2 linked regions of the Euzebya rosea genome follow. The protein of the gene in region 1 interacts with the protein of each later gene in a pairwise test. Links are inferred from orthologs where the notes say so. Each region holds a gene or a part of one and is shown on either strand. Other genes may lie near its edges. The genes, in order: CUC05_RS20700 and ndk.

The links.
Region 2: the proteins of CUC05_RS20700 (region 1) and ndk interact in binary tests that used the Escherichia coli proteins (3 or more experiments, as listed by UniProt). The link is inferred for Euzebya rosea from one-to-one orthologs.

What each region holds. Positions count from the first base shown.
Region 1 is NZ_PGDQ01000018.1:63,741-75,762, forward strand. The notes cover bases 3,939-6,710. They hold CUC05_RS20700 (uracil-DNA glycosylase), read left to right. Parts: upstream 3,939-4,871; coding sequence 4,872-5,549; downstream 5,550-6,710. Other genes in these bases: CUC05_RS20695 (anti-sigma factor), read left to right, coding at 3,939-4,564; CUC05_RS20705 (ATP-dependent DNA ligase), read left to right, coding at 5,566-6,710. In the rest of the region: CUC05_RS20680 (hypothetical protein), read right to left, coding at 1-267; ATP-dependent helicase HrpB, read right to left, coding at 656-3,127; ECF RNA polymerase sigma factor SigK, read left to right, coding at 3,177-3,833; more of CUC05_RS20695, read left to right, coding at 3,830-3,938; more of CUC05_RS20705, read left to right, coding at 6,711-7,101; CUC05_RS20710 (rhodanese-like domain-containing protein), read right to left, coding at 7,126-7,467; CUC05_RS20715 (MFS transporter), read right to left, coding at 7,518-9,011; CUC05_RS20720 (M20 family metallopeptidase), read right to left, coding at 9,068-10,246; CUC05_RS20725 (hypothetical protein), read left to right, coding at 10,346-12,022. UniProt on the Escherichia coli protein: Excises uracil residues from the DNA which can arise as a result of misincorporation of dUMP residues by DNA polymerase or due to deamination of cytosine.
Region 2 is NZ_PGDQ01000002.1:227,271-231,183, reverse strand. What follows is about bases 1-2,747. They hold ndk (nucleoside-diphosphate kinase), read right to left. Parts: upstream 1,703-2,747; coding sequence 1,298-1,702; downstream 1-1,297. Other genes in these bases: CUC05_RS02705 (TlpA family protein disulfide reductase), read left to right, coding at 2,478-2,747; CUC05_RS02710 (disulfide bond formation protein B), read left to right, coding at 1,900-2,481; CUC05_RS02720 (aminotransferase class I/II-fold pyridoxal phosphate-dependent enzyme), read right to left, coding at 1-1,169. Outside these bases: more of CUC05_RS02705, read left to right, coding at 2,748-3,170; CUC05_RS02700 (hypothetical protein), read right to left, coding at 3,193-3,913. UniProt on the Escherichia coli protein: Major role in the synthesis of nucleoside triphosphates other than ATP. The ATP gamma phosphate is transferred to the NDP beta phosphate via a ping-pong mechanism, using a phosphorylated active-site intermediate.

The sequences.
Region 1 (12,022 bases):
GGCGACCCGATCGAGCAGGATGTAGGAGGTCAGGGTCCCGGTCACCCCGGCCATCAGCCACAGGGTGGTCGAGAGGCGGGCGGCGATGCGGTCCGCTGCCCCGACGAACCCGGCGGCGGTCGACAGCGCGACGGTCGCCAGGGCGAGGAGGAGGGTCTGGGCGCCGCCGCCGAGGTCGGTCCACACGTCGCCGAGCTCGTAGAGCACCGCGAGGGTGGTCAGGATCCCGCCGCCGTAGCCGAGGGCCTCCGCCGCCGGGCTCAGCACGGACGGCTCCCGTGGTGTCGGGGCCGGCCCGGGGTGGGGGCCGTTGAGCGGGTACCCACCACCACCGGCGCGATCGGGGCCTGCGTCGCCCATGGCCGAGGGAGGCCCCGATCGTGCCGGTTGGGACCAGGCGGGATGACCGGACGGGCCGGGGCCCGGCGGGTAGGGGGACGGGCCCGGTCGAGCGGTCGTGGGGCCCTGCGGGGGTCCGGGAGGGGTGGGGGCGGTGGGGCGAGGTGTCGTCATGCACTCACCGTGGCCGGACGACCGTCCGACCGGATCGGGGTGGTCCCCCGTGTTCACCCCTGACCCACCCGGACCGGTCTCGGGGTCGACCCCCGGTCGGTTGGTCGCGGTCGACCCCTGTCCTGCGGCGTCCGCCTGCCGGTCAGCCGCCGGCCGCCCGCCGCTTGGTGTGTCGCGTGGGGGCGGCCGACAGCGGGTCCTCGGGCCACGGGTGCTTGGCGTAGCGGCCCCGCAGCTCGGCCCGGACCTCCGGGTAGCCCCGCTCCCAGAACCCGGCCAGGTCGTCGGTGACCTGCACGGGCCGCTGCGCCGGGGACAGCAGGTGCAGCAGCACCGGCTCGCCGGCGATCCGGGGGCCGTCAGTGGCGCCGAACATCTCCTGCAGCTTCACCGCCAGGACCGGTTGCTCGCCGCTGTAGTCGACGCGGATGCGCGAGCCGCTGGGAACCTCCAGGTGCGTCGGGGCGACGTCGTCGAGGCGGCCGTGCAGCTGGTAGGGCACCCGCGACATCAGCGCCGTGTGCAGGTCGACCCGCGCCAGGTCGCTGCGTCGCCGGGCCCTGGTCAGGAACGGCGCCAGCCACTCCTCCAGCTCGGCCAGCAACGTGTCGTCGTCCACGGCTGGCCACCCGTCGGCCGCGGCCCCGTGGTGGAGGTGGCGCAGCCGGTCACGGAGGTCAATCGCCGATCGGTTCCACCCGAGCGCCCGCAGCTCGGTGGCCCGGACCCCCTCCAGCAACGCGGTCAGCAACCGGTCGGGGTCGGGGTCGGCGAGCGGGCTCTCGGACATGACGAGGGCACCGAGCCGTCGTTGCCGCCGGGCCACGACGTCGCCGCCCTCCCACGCCACGTGGTCCACGACCCGCACCATCGGCTCGACCGCCCCCTCGTCGAGGCCGGCCGCCAGGTACACCCGCGCCTGGGTCGTCCCGCGGTCGACGTGGGCGATGGCCAGCAGCGCCTCACCGGCCAGCGGGTCGCGTTCGGGCAGCGTGGCGCCCCGCCCACCGGCCATCGTGAACACCCCCCGCTGCCCCCGGGATCGGGCGATCCGGTCGGGATAGGCCAGCGCCACCAGCGGCCCCACGTCGGTCAGCGGCGCCCCCGTCCCGCCACCGAGCCGGCGATGCAACCGGTCGGCGTCACGGCGCACCCGTTTCATCGTCGGGGCCCGGACGGCACCCACCCGGTCACCCCGCAGGGCCCGGACCCGGCGTTCGAGGTCGGCGTCACCGTCCAGCATCACGTCGCGTTCGCCGAGCAGGGCGGCCAGCTCGGCGGCCAACCGCTGCTGCGACGGCTGTGCCCGCAGCGCCATGTGGGCCAGCCGGGGATGCACGGGCAGGTCGGCCATCGCCCGGCCGTGGTCGGTCAGCCGCCGGTCCTCGCCAAGGGCGTCCAGGCCGAGCAGCAGCTCGCGGGCGGCGTCCCAGGTGGCGGCCGGCGGCTGGTCCAGCAACGACAGCTCCGCCACGTCGGTGCCCCACGCCGCGATTTCCAGCGCGGTCGGCGCCAGGTCCTCCTCGGCGATCGACGGCGGGGCATGACCGGCCAGCGCCTCGTGCTCGGGCCACAGCCGCACGCAGACGCCCGCGCCCTCGCGAGCGGCACGACCCCGTCGTTGGTCGGCGCTCGCCCGGCTGACCCGGACGGTGTGCAGGCGGGACATGCCCGAGGTCGGGTCGAACCGGGGCCGCCGTGCCCAGCCGGCGTCGACGACCACGCGCACGCCGGGCACCGTCAGCGACGACTCGGCGATGTCGGTGGACAGGACCACCCGTCGACGGCCGGCCACGGGCTGCAGCGCGCGGCGTTGCGCTGCGGCGGGCAGCGCGCCGTAGAGCTGCAGGACCTCGGCGTCGATCCCCGCGAGCGCCCCGGCGGCTCGCCTGATCTCCCGCTGGCCGGGGAGGAAGACCAACAGGTCGCCCTCGGTGACCGGCAGGGTCCGCCGGACGGCGGCCGCGGTCGCCTCGCCGATGTCGGCGTCGACGGGCACCGCTTCGTGGCGGGTCTCGACGTCGTACACCCGGCCCCGGCTGGTCACGACCGGCGCGTCGCCGAGCAGCGCGGCGACCCTCGACCCCTCCAGCGTCGCCGACATCACCAGCAGGCGCAGGTCGTCGCGGATGGCCCGACGGCACTCGAGGGAGAAGGCCAGGGCGAGGTCGGCCTCGATGGATCGTTCGTGGAACTCGTCGAGGACGACCGCGCCGATCCCCTCGGCGGTCGGGTCGCGCTGCAGCCGCCTGACCAGGACGCCTTCCGTGACGACCTCGACGACGGTGTCGGCGGAGGTGCGACGGTCCTCGCGGGTGGTGACGCCGACGGTGCGTCCGACGGGTTCGCCGAGCAGGTCGGCCATGCGTTCGGCGGCGGCGCGTGCCGCGATCCGGCGGGGTTCGAGCACCACGATCCGGCCCGTCAGCCACCCGGCGTCACGCATGGCCAGCGGGACGAGCGTCGTCTTGCCCGCCCCGGGTGGCGCCTCGAGGACGGCGACACCAGCCCGGCCGAGCGCGTCGACGACATCGCCGAGCACTTCCTGCACCGGCAGGGCAGGCAGGTCGGGTCGGGCGGTTGGACGCGCTGGTGACACAGGACGGTCGATCATGGCAGTCCGCTCGCAGCCCCGCCGCGCCCCACCGCCTACGCTCCGGGTGATGTTCTCACGCAAAGGGCAATCCGGCACCCGTGGCGGCGCCGAACAAGAGGTGATGCCCGATCCCAAGCGCCACCTGTCGTCGGTACCCGACGACCGCGTCGCAGAAACCCGTGATCCCGACGTGCTGCTCACCCGAGTCGCACGGGGCGATCGCGCGGCCTACGAGGCCCTCTACGACCAGGTGGTGCCCCAGGTCTACGGTGTCATCCGCCGGGTCCTCCGTGACCCCTCGCAGAGCGAGGAGGTCGCGCAGGACGTGATGGTGGAGGTGTGGAGAACCGCGACACGGTTCGATACCGACCGCGGGAGCGCCAAGTCGTGGATCCTCACGATGGCGCATCGGCGGGCGGTCGACCGGGTCCGCAGCGTGCAGTCCTCCCGGGACAGGGAGGAACGGGTGTCGCGGGAGAACCGTGAACGCCCGTTCGACAGCGTTGCCGACGCGGTGGAGACCAGGTTCGAGACACAGCAGGTCCGCGAGGCCCTGAAGACCCTGACCGACGTGCAACGAGAAGCGATAGAAATGGCGTACTACGGCGGCAACACCTATCGAGAGGTGGCCGCCCTGCTGGACACCCCGTTGGGGACCGTGAAGACCCGGATGCGAGATGGCCTGATCCGGCTGCGAGACGCGATGGAGGTGGAGACACGATGAGCAAGGACCTGCATGCCCTGACCGGCGCGTACGTCATGGACGCCCTGGACGACGACGAGCGCGATGCCTTCGAGGCCTACATGGCCACGTCTCCCGCCACGCAGGCCGAGGTCGCCTCCCTCCTCGAGGTCGGCGCGATGCTCGGCGGTGCCGCCGCGGAGACCCCGCCCGAGGGCCTGCGTCGAGCCGTCATGGCGGAGATCGACAACGTCCGCCAGGAACGTCCGGTCGTCACCGCCATCGACGATGCCCCCTCGGTCCGTCCGGCGGCGGTCCCGAGCACCAAGTCGTGGGTCACCCGCCTGTCGATGGTCGCCGCGGCTGCCGCGGTCGCCGTGTCGGTCGGCCTGGGCGTCCTCGTCTCGGACCTCTCCGACCGGCTGGATGCGCTGGAGACCACCAACACCGAGGTCGCCACGCTCGTCGCCGCGACCGACGCCGCCCGCTTCGACGCCGGCCTGCCCGACGGCGGGGTCGTGACCGCGGTGATCTCCGACGACCACAGCGCCGCCGTGACCGTCGCCGAGGGCCTGCCGGTCCTCGACGAGCAGCTGATGTACGTCCTGTGGGCCATCATCGACGGCACCCCCATCGCCGTCGGCGAGCTGCACAACGGCGTCCCCCTGACCACCCAGCACGCCGGCCTCGACGCCCTCGGCCTGACCGTCGAACCCCGCAACGCCCCCCTCGACGTGCCGACCGGCACGGTCCAGGTGCAGCTGGGCGCGTGAGAATCGAGCGCAGCGAGGATCGGAGCGCGCCCACCCGGGGGTCCGGGGGCGGAGCCCCTGGGTGAGCAGGGCGCGTGAAGATCGCGGCGGCCCGGCGGCACGCCCAGGGCGCCGCGAAATGTGCAGCTTGGCCAACCCGTTGACGAAGCTGCACAACAGCGGCGCGGACTGGTGCACTTCGGTGCCCATGTGGGCGGAAGTGCACAATTCGAGTGGGGGGAGGGGCGGCCGGGTGAGCGGCCGCAGGAGGGGTGGAAGGCGGGTCGGCTTGCGTGACCCCGGCCGTCCCCCGAGCATGGCCGACCACATGGGACGAACACCGCTTGCTGACGTCGTCGGGCCGGGCTGGGACGTGGCGCTGGAACCGGTCGCCGACGACATCGCCGCGATGGGCGACTTCCTCCGGGGCGAGCTGGCGGCCGGCCGGTCCTTCCTCCCCGCCCCCGACCGGGTGTTCGCGGCCTTCGCCGTCCCCTTCGAGGAGGTCAAGGTGCTGGTCCTCGGCCAGGACCCCTATCCCACGCCGGGGCACGCCGTCGGGCTGTCGTTCAGCGTCGCGCCGGGCGTCCGCCCCCTCCCCCGCTCGTTGCAGAACATCTTCACCGAGCTGTCGGAGGACCTCGGCGTGCCCACGCCTGCCGACGGCGACCTGTCCCCGTGGGTCGACCAGGGCGTCATGTTGCTCAACCGATGCCTGAGCGTGGCCCCGCGCGACCCGGGTTCGCACCGTGGCAAGGGCTGGGAGGCCATCACCGAGCAGGCCGTCCGAGCGCTGGCGATGCGCAGCGCCCCGCTGGTGGCGATCCTGTGGGGCCGCGACGCCCGCTCCACCAAGGAATGGCTGCTGGACGCCCCCGCCATCGAGTCCGCCCACCCCTCCCCCATGTCAGCGGCCCGCGGGTTCTTCGGCTCACGGCCGTTCAGCCGCACCAACGCCGCGCTGGAGGCACAGGGGGCCGAGCCGGTCGACTGGTCGCTGTCGTGATCAGCAGGGCGATCGGGTGACCGCCGGGCGACTGGTCGACCTGGTCGCGGCCTCCGACGCGCTGGCCGAGGAGTCCGGGCGCAACGAGAAGGTGCGCATCATCGTCGAGGCGCTGCTGGCCGCCGGGGACCGGGCCGACCTGGCCGCACGGTACCTGGCCGGGGACCCTCCGCAGGATCGCCTGGAGGTCGGCTGGGCCGCGATCCGGGACGCCGACACCCCGCCCGCCGACACCCCCTCCCTCGCCCTCGACGACGTCGACGCGGCGCTGGAGGTGCTGGCGACCGCCGGCGGGCCGGGGTCACGCGGTGCCCGGATGGCCGCCCTGACCGACCTGCTCGCCCGTGCGACCGCCGCCGAGCAATCGTTCCTGCGCCACCTGGTCATGGGTGAGATGCGGCACGGGGCGTCGGCCGGCATGGTCGCCAAGGCCGTCGCGAAGGCGGCGGACGTGCCCGAAACCGTCGTCCGGCGGGCCCTCATGCTCTCCGCCGACCTCGGCGAGGTGACCACCCTCGCGCTGACCGGCGGCCGTCCGGCGCTGGAGGCCGTCGGCCTGGTGGTCGGGCGTGGGGTGCAGCCGATGCTGGCCTCCACCGCCGAGTCCGTGACCGAGGTGGTGGAGGAGCTCGGCACCGCGGTGGTGGAGTGGAAGCTCGACGGCGCCCGGATCCAGGTCCATGTCGACGGCGACGACGTGGTGGTGTTCACCCGCAACCTCAACGACATCACCGGCCGGTCCACCGACGTGGTGGCCGCCGCCCGGGCCCTGCCGGTCCGGCAGGCGATCCTCGACGGGGAGGTGCTGGCCATGGGCGCCGACGGCCTGCCGTGGGCCTTCCAGGACACCATGAGCGCCTTCAGCCGGGACGAGGGCGAACGGCCAGCGCTGAGCCCGTTCTTCTTCGACCTGCTGCACGTCGACGGCGAGGACCTGATCGACCAGCCGCTGTCGGTCCGGCGCGAGCGCCTGACCGCGCTGGTCCCTGACCACCAGCGCATCCCGTCGGTCGTCGTCGACGATGCCGCCGCGGGCGAAGCGGTCGCCGTCGAGTCGCTGGACCGCGGCCACGAGGGGGTGATGGTCAAGGCGCTCGACGCGCCCTACGCCGCCGGTCGCCGCGGCAAGCAGTGGCGCAAGGTCAAGCCGGTCAGGACCCTCGACCTGGTCGTGCTGGCCGTGGAGTGGGGGTCGGGCCGACGGCAGGGCTGGCTGTCCAACATCCACCTCGGCGCCCGTGTCGAGGGTCCCGACGGCGACCCCGAGTTCGTCATGCTCGGCAAGACGTTCAAGGGCATGACCGACGCCATGCTCGAGTGGCAGACGGCCCGGTTCCTCGAGCTGGAGACCCACCGGGACCAGCGGGCCGTGTACGTCCGGCCCGAGCAGGTCGTCGAGATCGCCCTCGACGGGGTGCAGACCTCCCGCCGTTACCCGGGTGGTGTGGCGCTGCGGTTCGCGCGCGTCATCGGGTACCGCGACGACAAGTCGCCGGCCGAGGTCGACACGCTCGACACGGTCCGGGCGCTCGGGGGGCTGCCACCGCGCTGACGCCCCGGGTGGGCACGAGAGCCGTCAGATGACCATGCCGGGCGCGCCGTCGTCGGTGACGACGGGGTGACCCATGGCGCTCCACTCCTGCATGCCGCCCTCGATGTTGCGGACGTCGAAGCCGGCGTTGTTCATGTAGACCGTCACCTCGGCCGACCGCCGTCCGGACCGGCAGATCGCCACGATCGGCACGTCGGTGGGCAGGTCCCGCATCACCTGGGGGATGGTGGACATCGGCACGTGGCGGGCCTCGGGTGCATGTCCTGCCTGCCACTCGTCCATCTCGCGGACGTCCAGCAGGAGTGCACCCTTCTCCATCAGGTCGACGGCCTCGTCGGGGTTGACCTCGGGGAGGCGGGCGTTCATCACGGTCCTTCGATCGGGCATCCCACGGACCTCGTGGGCGATCAGGAAGGCTAGCGCGCGGACTCGGCAGGACGCGTACCCGGTGGAGGTGCATCCAGGGTGCAGTGCGTGCGTTCGTGGGGCGCGGGGCCGGGGCCACGACGTGGCGTTCGCAGCGTCGACGGCAACCCGAGGAAGGCGATGGCAGCCGAGGCCAGCGCCAGCCCGGCCGTCAGCAGCATGGCGCGCGAGAAGCCGGCCGCGAACAGGGCGGGGTCGTCGAAGGCATCCGGTCCGAGACCGGCAGCCGGCGGCAGGACCGCGACCGCCAGCAGTCCGGCGGTCCGGGCCACGGCGTTGTTGATGCCCGACGCCACGCCCGCCTTCGCGGAGTCGGCAGCGGCCAGCACCGTCGCGGTGACCGGTGCGACCAGCAGGACCAGCCCCGCACCGAAGACCAGCATGGCCGGCAGCACGTCACGGAGGTACGTCGACCCCTCCCCCAGAAGGCTGTAGCCGACCATGCCCGCCGCCAGCAGCAGCGGCCCGATGGTCAGCGGGACCCGGGGACCGATCCGGCTGGCCAGCCGTCCGGATCGCGCCGACAGCAGCAGCATCAGGGACGTGATCGGCAGGGTCGCCGCGCCGGCCTGCACCCCGCTGAACCCCAGGACCTCGCGGAGGAAGACCACGAGGAGGAAGAACACCCCGCCGAGCGCGGCGTACACGACGAACGTGATGCCGTTGGCGACCGAGAAGGTCCGGTTGGCGAACATGCCGAGCGGCACCAACGGCGCGGCGACCCGCCGCTCGACGACCACGAAGCCGGCGAGGACGACTGCACCGGCCACCGCGGTGCCGACCGAGAGCCCGGAGGCGCCCTCCCCGAGCTGGATCAGCCCGAACGTCAGGGCGCCGAGCCCAGCCGCGGCGGTGATCGTGCCGAGCCAGTCCAGCCGGCTGCCGACGGCGGACGGGTCCCTGCTCTCGGGCAGGTGGCGGATCGTCAGCACGACGGCGAGGGCGCAGACGGGCACGTTGAGGAGGAACAACGACCGCCAGCCCCCGACGTCGAGGAGCAGGCCGCCGAGCAGCGGGCCGACGGCGGCGGCGATCCCCCCGAGCCCCGACCACGCCCCGATGGCGGCCGACCGGTCCTCCTCCACGAATGAGGCCTCCAGGATGGCGAGGCTGCCGGGGGTCAGGAGTGCCCCGCCGATGCCCATCAGCACCCGGGCGGCCAGCAGCATCCCGACGGTCGGTGCCGCCGCAGCGGCCACGCTCGCCACCCCGAAGACGACGGTGCCGATCACGTAGACCCGCCGTCGCCCGAACGTGTCACCGAGCGCCCCGCCGATGAGGATCAGCGAGGCCAGCGCCAGCATGTAGCTGTTGAGGATCCACTGGACGCCGAGCGTGCCGGTGTCGAGGCCCTCGGCGATGTCGGGCAGCGCCACGTTGACGACGGTGCCGGCGACCATCGCCACGGCCGACCCGGCCACCGTCGCCGTCACGGCCCAGCGGCCGGCGGCGGTCCCCATGCGCAACGGCTCGTCGTCGGTCACGCCGGGAGCCTAACCGTCGCGCCGCCCGAGGCGCAGGGTGGTGTCGGCCCTGTGGATCAGGCGGCCGGGACCCCGTCGACGGACAGGCGGTCGATCAGCGCGGCCAGCAGGGTGACCCGCGGGACGATGGAGGCCGCGTCCAGCCACTCCGCGGGGGTGTGGTCGTCACCGCCGACCGGGGCCAGCCCGTCCAGCACCGGGATGCCGGCCGTGGCGACGATGTTGGCGTCACCCATGCCGCCGGTCGAGACGTGCCGCATGCCCTCGATGCCGAGCTCGGCGCCCAGGGCGCACGCCAGGTCACCCAGGGCCGTCACCGCGGGGGTGGCCTCCATCGGGGGCGAGGACGCTTCCAGGCGCGTGGCCACCCGGACCCCGTCGACATGCGGTGCCGACACCACCCGCTCGGCCTCGGCCAGCAGGGCGTCGTACTCCTCACGCGTCCAGGCGCGGAGGTCGATCCACATGGTGGCCTCGGCCGGGACGATGTTGGAGCGGCTGCCCGCGTGGGCCACCCCGACGTTGACGGTGGTTCCTCGCTCGAGGTCGTTGAGGGCCTGCAGCTCCACGATGGCGTGCGCCATGTGCAGGGCGGCGTTGATGCCCTTGTGGGGTTCGACCCCGGAGTGGGCCCCTCGGCCGGTCAGCTGGGCACGCAGGTTCGCACCGCCCTTGCGGGCGCTGACCAACGACCCGTCCTCACGGCCGGCCTCCAGGCACAGCGCGACGTCGGCCTCGGCGGCGAGGCGGGTGGTCACCGGGGCGGAGTAGGGCGAACCCAGCTCCTCGTCGGGGGTGAACACGACCATCAGGTCGGCGTCGCTGCCCACCTCGTCCAGCGCTTGCACGGCGATCAGCGCCGCGACGATGCCGCACTTGTCGTCGGCGACACCGGCGCCCCTGACGTGCCCGTCGACGATGGCGAAGGGGCGCTCGGCGGCGGTCCCACGGTCGTACACGGTGTCCATGTGGGCGTTGAGGAGGATGGTCGGTCCCGTGCCGGCGCGACGGCCGACGAGGACGTGCAGCGCACCGACCGGCACGTGCTCAACGACGAAGCGCTCGGCGATGAGGATGCCCTCGAGCACGTCGGTGATCCGGCGGACCCCCTCGTGATCCAACGACCCGGAGTCGATGGCGACGAGGTCGCGCAGCAGGTCGAGGTAGGCCTGTTCCCGTCGTGCCACCGCTGCCCTGATCGCGTCGAGTCGGGTGTCGGTCGGCCGGGCGGTCATCTCGAGGGTCCTTCGTCCTGGGGCCGAGTCGTCCGGCCGCGAAGGACTCAGGGTCGGTCGGCCGACCGCTTCCCGCAACCCCGCGAGTATCGTGGCGGCGTGTCGGGTCCCGGGCGAGCGCTGGCGGCGGCGGTGGTGGTCCTGCTGGTGGCGGGCACCGGCTGGCTGCTCGTGCGCGACGACCCCGACGGCACGCACGACCTGCCCGGCTCGACGGCCGTGGTCCCGCTGCAGGACCCGCCGGAGGTGGACCCGGGGGCGCGTGCCGTGTCCCGCCCGGGCCCCCCGGCGGGACGGCCTGCCCGGACGTCGACCTCGCCCGGCGAGAACCGGCACACCCCACCGCTCGTTCGGGTCGGATCGGACTGGGTCAGCGGCATCGTGATGGACGCGCCGGTGCTGATGGGCGACAACGCCCTGCCGTGGCGCTACCACCTGCACGACGACGTGGTCGCCCGGTTCGACGAGGCCGCGGTGCACGAGGGGGTTCGTGCCTGGGACGGCCACGCCGGCACCCGCTGGGCGTCGTGGTTCGAGGGGTACGTGACCGACGGCCGGGTGGTGGCCGACGGCCGCTCCACGGTCTTCCTCGAGCAGTCCTGCGAGGGCCTCACGAACGCCAACGCCTACCTGTTCACCGACGGCGGACTCGGCCTGCGTCGCTACGGGGCGCTCGGGACGCAGATCCTCGAAGCCGACATCGGTGTCTGCCCGCGGGTGGAGTCGCGGGACGACCTGGTCCGTGCGATCCGCCACGAGATGGGCCACGTCGTGGGCCTGGCCCACCTCTGCAACGCCGCGGACGACTGCTGGCGGGACGGCATGGGCAGCGACGACCTGCGCTGCCGGGTCATGTTCTGGCAGGCGTGGGCGTGCCAGACGGCGCTCGGCGACGGCGACCTCGCGGGGTTGCGCGCCATCTACCCGACGGTGCGTCCGCTGTTCGGTGCCGACCGGCTGGAGACCGTGGCGAGGACGTCGTTCGCGATGTCCCCCGACGACAGCAGGGACGTGGCTGTGGTGGTCGACGGCGCCGACCCCGCGGTCGCCGCCGCCTCCGCCGCGATGGCCGCCCGCGCCGACGCGGCGTGGCTGGCGGCCGAACCCGACGCCGACGCCTGCCTGGCCGGCCCCGCCCGGGCCGAGGTCAACCGGGTCCTGCGCCGCCGCGGCACGTTGGTGCTGGTCGGCAGCTGGCCAGCCAGCTGTCGCCGGATGGCCCACGACTGGGAGCTCGCCGTCCGCATGGTGGACGGGGATCCGATCACCGCTTCGGTCCGCCTTGCCGAGCTCGGGGGGCCGGCCTCCTCGTTCGGCGCGGTCATCAGCGCTGCCGATGCCGACGCGTCCACCCTGGTGGTTGCGGCCGCCCTCGCCGGGACGAGCGGGCTGCCGTTGCTGCTGCTGGACGGGACCGGCGTGCCCGCCGAGGTGATCAGCCTGCTCGAGGCCGACGGCGCGACGAGGGTGACCGTCGTCGGCACGGGCGAGGCGGTCGCCGACGGTTCCCTGGCGACGGTGGCGTCCCGCGGCATCGAGGTCGAACGCATCGACGCAGCCGACGCGACCTCGCTGTCGCTGGCCGCCGCGGATCGCACGGCCACCGGGTCAGCAGGCCCCGTCGTCGTCGCGCCGACCGACACGGTCCTCGACGGCCTGGCCGGCGCCGCTGCAGCCGGGCTGCTGGGCGCGCCGCTGCTGCTGGTCGGCCCGACCGCCGACCCGGCGGTCGCGGCGTTCCTCGAGGTCCACGGGTTCGACGAGGGGTGGGCGGTG
Region 2 (3,913 bases), on another replicon or contig:
GCGCGGTCGAGGTCGGCGATCAGGTCCGCCGCATCCTCGATCCCGACGGAGTAGCGGATGAGCCCCTCAGGAATGCCTGCCTCGGCCCGTTCGCTGTCGGTCAGCTCGACGTGGCTGGTCGTCGCGGGCGGTCCGGCGATGGTCTCGACCTGCCCGAGGTTGGCGGCGAGGTAGGCGTACTCCAGCTCGGCGCAGACCGTCTCGACCGCAGGCATCCCCCCGACGAGGGAGAAGCTCAGCACGCCGCCGAAGCCCTCCATCTGGTCGGCGGCGACGTCGTGGCCGGGGTGGTCGAGCAGGCCCGGGTAGGCCACCCGCTCCACCTTCGGGTGGGCGGCGAGGTGTTCGGCGACGGCCTGGGCGGTCGCGTTGTGCCGCTCGACCCGCAGGCCGAGGGTCTTCAGCGACCGGAGGAACATGGCGGCGACGTGCGGGTCCATGCCGGTGCCGATGATCTCGCGGAGGGCGTAGACCCGGTGGACCAGCTCGTCGTTGCCGCACACGACCCCGCCGAGGACGTCACCGTGGCCGCCGAGGAACTTGGAGGCCGAGTGCAGGACGATGTCGGCGCCGTGCTCGACCGGTCGGGTGTTGATGGGGGTGGCGAAGGTGTTGTCGACGACGGTGACGGCACCGACGGCCCGCGCGGCGGCGGACAGGCGGGCGATGTCGAGCACCTTGAGCGTCGGGTTCGTGGGCGTCTCCAGGTACAGCAGGTCGCAGCCCTCGGCGATCGCGGCCTCCAGCGCGTCGTGGTCGTCGGTGTCGACCACCACGCAGTCCACGCCCCATCGCGGCAGGATCTGGCTGAACATCAGGTGGGTGCCGCCGTAGGTGTCGGTGACCGTCACGGCCCGTCGACCCGGTTCGAGCAACGCCATCAGGGTGGTGGAGATGGCCGCCATGCCCGTGCCGAAGCTGGTCGCGGCAGCGGTGCCCTCCAGCGCCGCCATCTTGGCTTCGAACCGGTCGGTGGTCGGGTTGGAGTTGCGGGCGTAGATGTGCCCCGGGGTCTCGCCGAGCGCCGCCGCGCGCCAGGAGGGCACGTCGGCGTAGGCGAACGCCGAGTTGGTGTGCACCGGCGCGATGATGCTGCCGGTGGCGGGGTCGACGTGCTCGGTCAGGTGCACCGAGCGGGTGGAACGGCCGGGGGCGGGGAGATCGGTCATCGTCCGGCAGCCTAATCGGCGCAGCGGGTCCTGCGACCCTCCGGCGAGGCCGTGCCCCGGGCGCGACACCCCCGGAGACGACGAACGGGGCGCCCCGAGGACGCCCCGTGCGGTGATCCTGTCGTTCCCTACGGGAAGAAGATCTTGATCTCGCGCTCGGCGGACTCGGGGGAGTCCGAGCCGTGGATGATGTTCTCGCCGATCTCGGTGGCGAACTCGCCGCGGATCGACCCGGGAGCGGACTCCAGCGGGTTGGTCGCGCCGGCCAGCTGGCGCATCGCGGCGATGGCGGACTCGCCGGTGACGACGAGCGCGACCAGCGGACCGCCGGTGATGAAGTCGACGAGCTCGCCGAAGAACGGACGCTCGCGGTGCTCGCCGTAGTGCTCCTCGGCGGTCTCGCGCTCGAGGGTGCGCAGCTCCATCTTGTCGATGGTCAGCCCCTTGCGCTCGATGCGGCGAACGACCTCGCCGATGAGGCCCCGACGGACACCGTCGGGCTTGATCAGGATCAGAGTGGATTCAGTAGCCATTGCCGCGCAGGGTATCGGCTGCGACGCCGTTGCGGCGCGGCCGACCGGCCACCCCTCCCCCTTCGGGGGGTGTCGGGGGTCACGGTGGGACCACAGTCCGACGATGACGGGACCAAGGACCCGGCCCGGCCGGGTGGACAGGGCCATGGTGGAACCGATGCCCCCGTTCGACCGACCCCTCCGATGAGACCCGTCCCATGACCGTCGCCGCCACCTGGTTGTTCACGCTGCTCACCCTGCTCTGCTGGGTGGGTGTGCTCGTCGTTGCCCTGACCGACAGGGGCAAGGCGGCCGTCGCCCGCCCCGGGGTTGCCGTCGGGATCGCGGCGTCCGTCACCGGCACGGCCACGCTCGGCAGCCTCTACCTGTCGGAGGTGGCCGGCTACGTGCCCTGCGAGCTGTGCTGGGTCCAGCGCATCTTCATGTACTCCCTGGCCGTGATCACCACGACCGCCGTGCTGCGCCGACGCGACGACGTCTTCACCTACGCCGTCCCCCTGGCCGCCCTCGGGCTGCTGACCAGCGTCTGGCACGTGATCGTGCAGCGCGCTCCCGCAGCCGGGGTCACCTGCGACCCCACCAACCCGTGTTCGGCCATCTGGGTCGAGCGGCTCGGGTTCATCACGATCCCGGTCATGGCCGGCACCGCGTTCCTCGTCGTGCTGGTGCTCGGCGTGGCGCTCTGGGGCCAGCGCCGCAGCGACGTCGGCGCGACGACATCCGGCGAGACCACGACCACCCCGACCCCCGTCCACCCACTCGAGGAGCAGGCCCTGTGAGCACCACGTCCAGCAAGCGCGAACGCCAGAAGGCCCGTCGGGCCGACCGACTGGCCGAGGCACGGGCCGCGGAGAAGCGGGCCGGCGTCCGCAGCCGGATGGTCACCGCCATCGGCGCCGTGGTGGCGCTGGCGGTCGTCGTCGGTGTCGGGTTCCTGCTCGTCCAGGGATCCGACGCATCGCTCGGCGTGGACGCCGCCATCGCCGAGGGCACGGCCCTGCCGACCGTCCCGCAGGCCGGTGGGGACACGGCGATCGGCATGACGGCACCCGTGGTGGCGGGGCAGGACCCCGACGGCGGGGCGGTCACGATCGGCGGCGAGGGCACGGCGCAGGCGGTCGTCTTCGTCGCCCACTGGTGCCCCCACTGCCAGGAGGAGATGCCGCTGATCGCCGACTGGGTCGCTGACGGGCAGCTGGCCGACGGGGTCGAGCTCGTCGCCGTCTCCACCCTGCACGACCCGGCCCGCCCCAACTGGCCGCCGGACGAGTGGCTGGAGGCCGAGGCCTTCCCCGGTGAGGTGCTCGTCGACAGCGACGGCACGGCCGCCGAGGCATGGGGCCTGTCCGGCACGCCGATGTGGGTCTTCACCGACGCCGACGGCACGGTCGTCGCGCGCTCCAGCGGCCAGATCGACGCCGACCGCTTCGCCGAGGCGAGCGCCCTGGCGGCGGGTCCGGAAACCTAGGCCGGCCACGGCCGTGTCGCCCTCAGGTGTTGTGGTTGACCCAGCTGACGCACTGGCCCTGGTTGCGGAAGGTCGGGTTGTTGAACCCGGCCCAGCCGCCCTTCTTGCAGTCGTCCTTGCTGGTCGGTGGCGCGGTGTCGGGGATGCCGTCGCCGTCGTCGTCACGGACCAGCTCGAAGTCGTAGGTCGTGGCGGTCCCCTCGACGCTGACCGTCAGCATGTCCACGCTGCTGATGATGCCTGGGTTGAACGACCCCTGGTTGATCCCGAGGGACCCGGGGCAGGGCGACGTCACGCCGCCGGGGCCACACGTCGCGGCTTCGCGGATGGTGGCGTCGGGGAACAGGGTCAGGATGGTGTCCCACGTGCAGGGCGTGGCCTGACCACAGCCACCTGCGTTGGTGTTGATCCACCACTCCGCGGCCCCGCCACGGAAGGCGTTCCACGTCTGCCACACCCCGGTCTGGACGGCCGCGTTGCCCTGATCCTGATAGGGCTCGAAGACCATGTACACGTCGCTGGTTCCACCGCCGTCGAGGTCCACGCGCAGGTTGAGCGCCGCGACCCCCGCCACGAACCCGGTGGAGGACGCGTCCCGGTAGGTGGCGTAGCCGATGCCGTCGATGTCGGCCAGCGCCACGCCGTCGTAGGTGGCGGTCAGCAGCTGCACCTTGTCGGGGTCGACCGTGGTCGACAGCTCGACGCTGCCGGTGCCCCCCGGCGGTGTCGCCGGACCGTTGCGG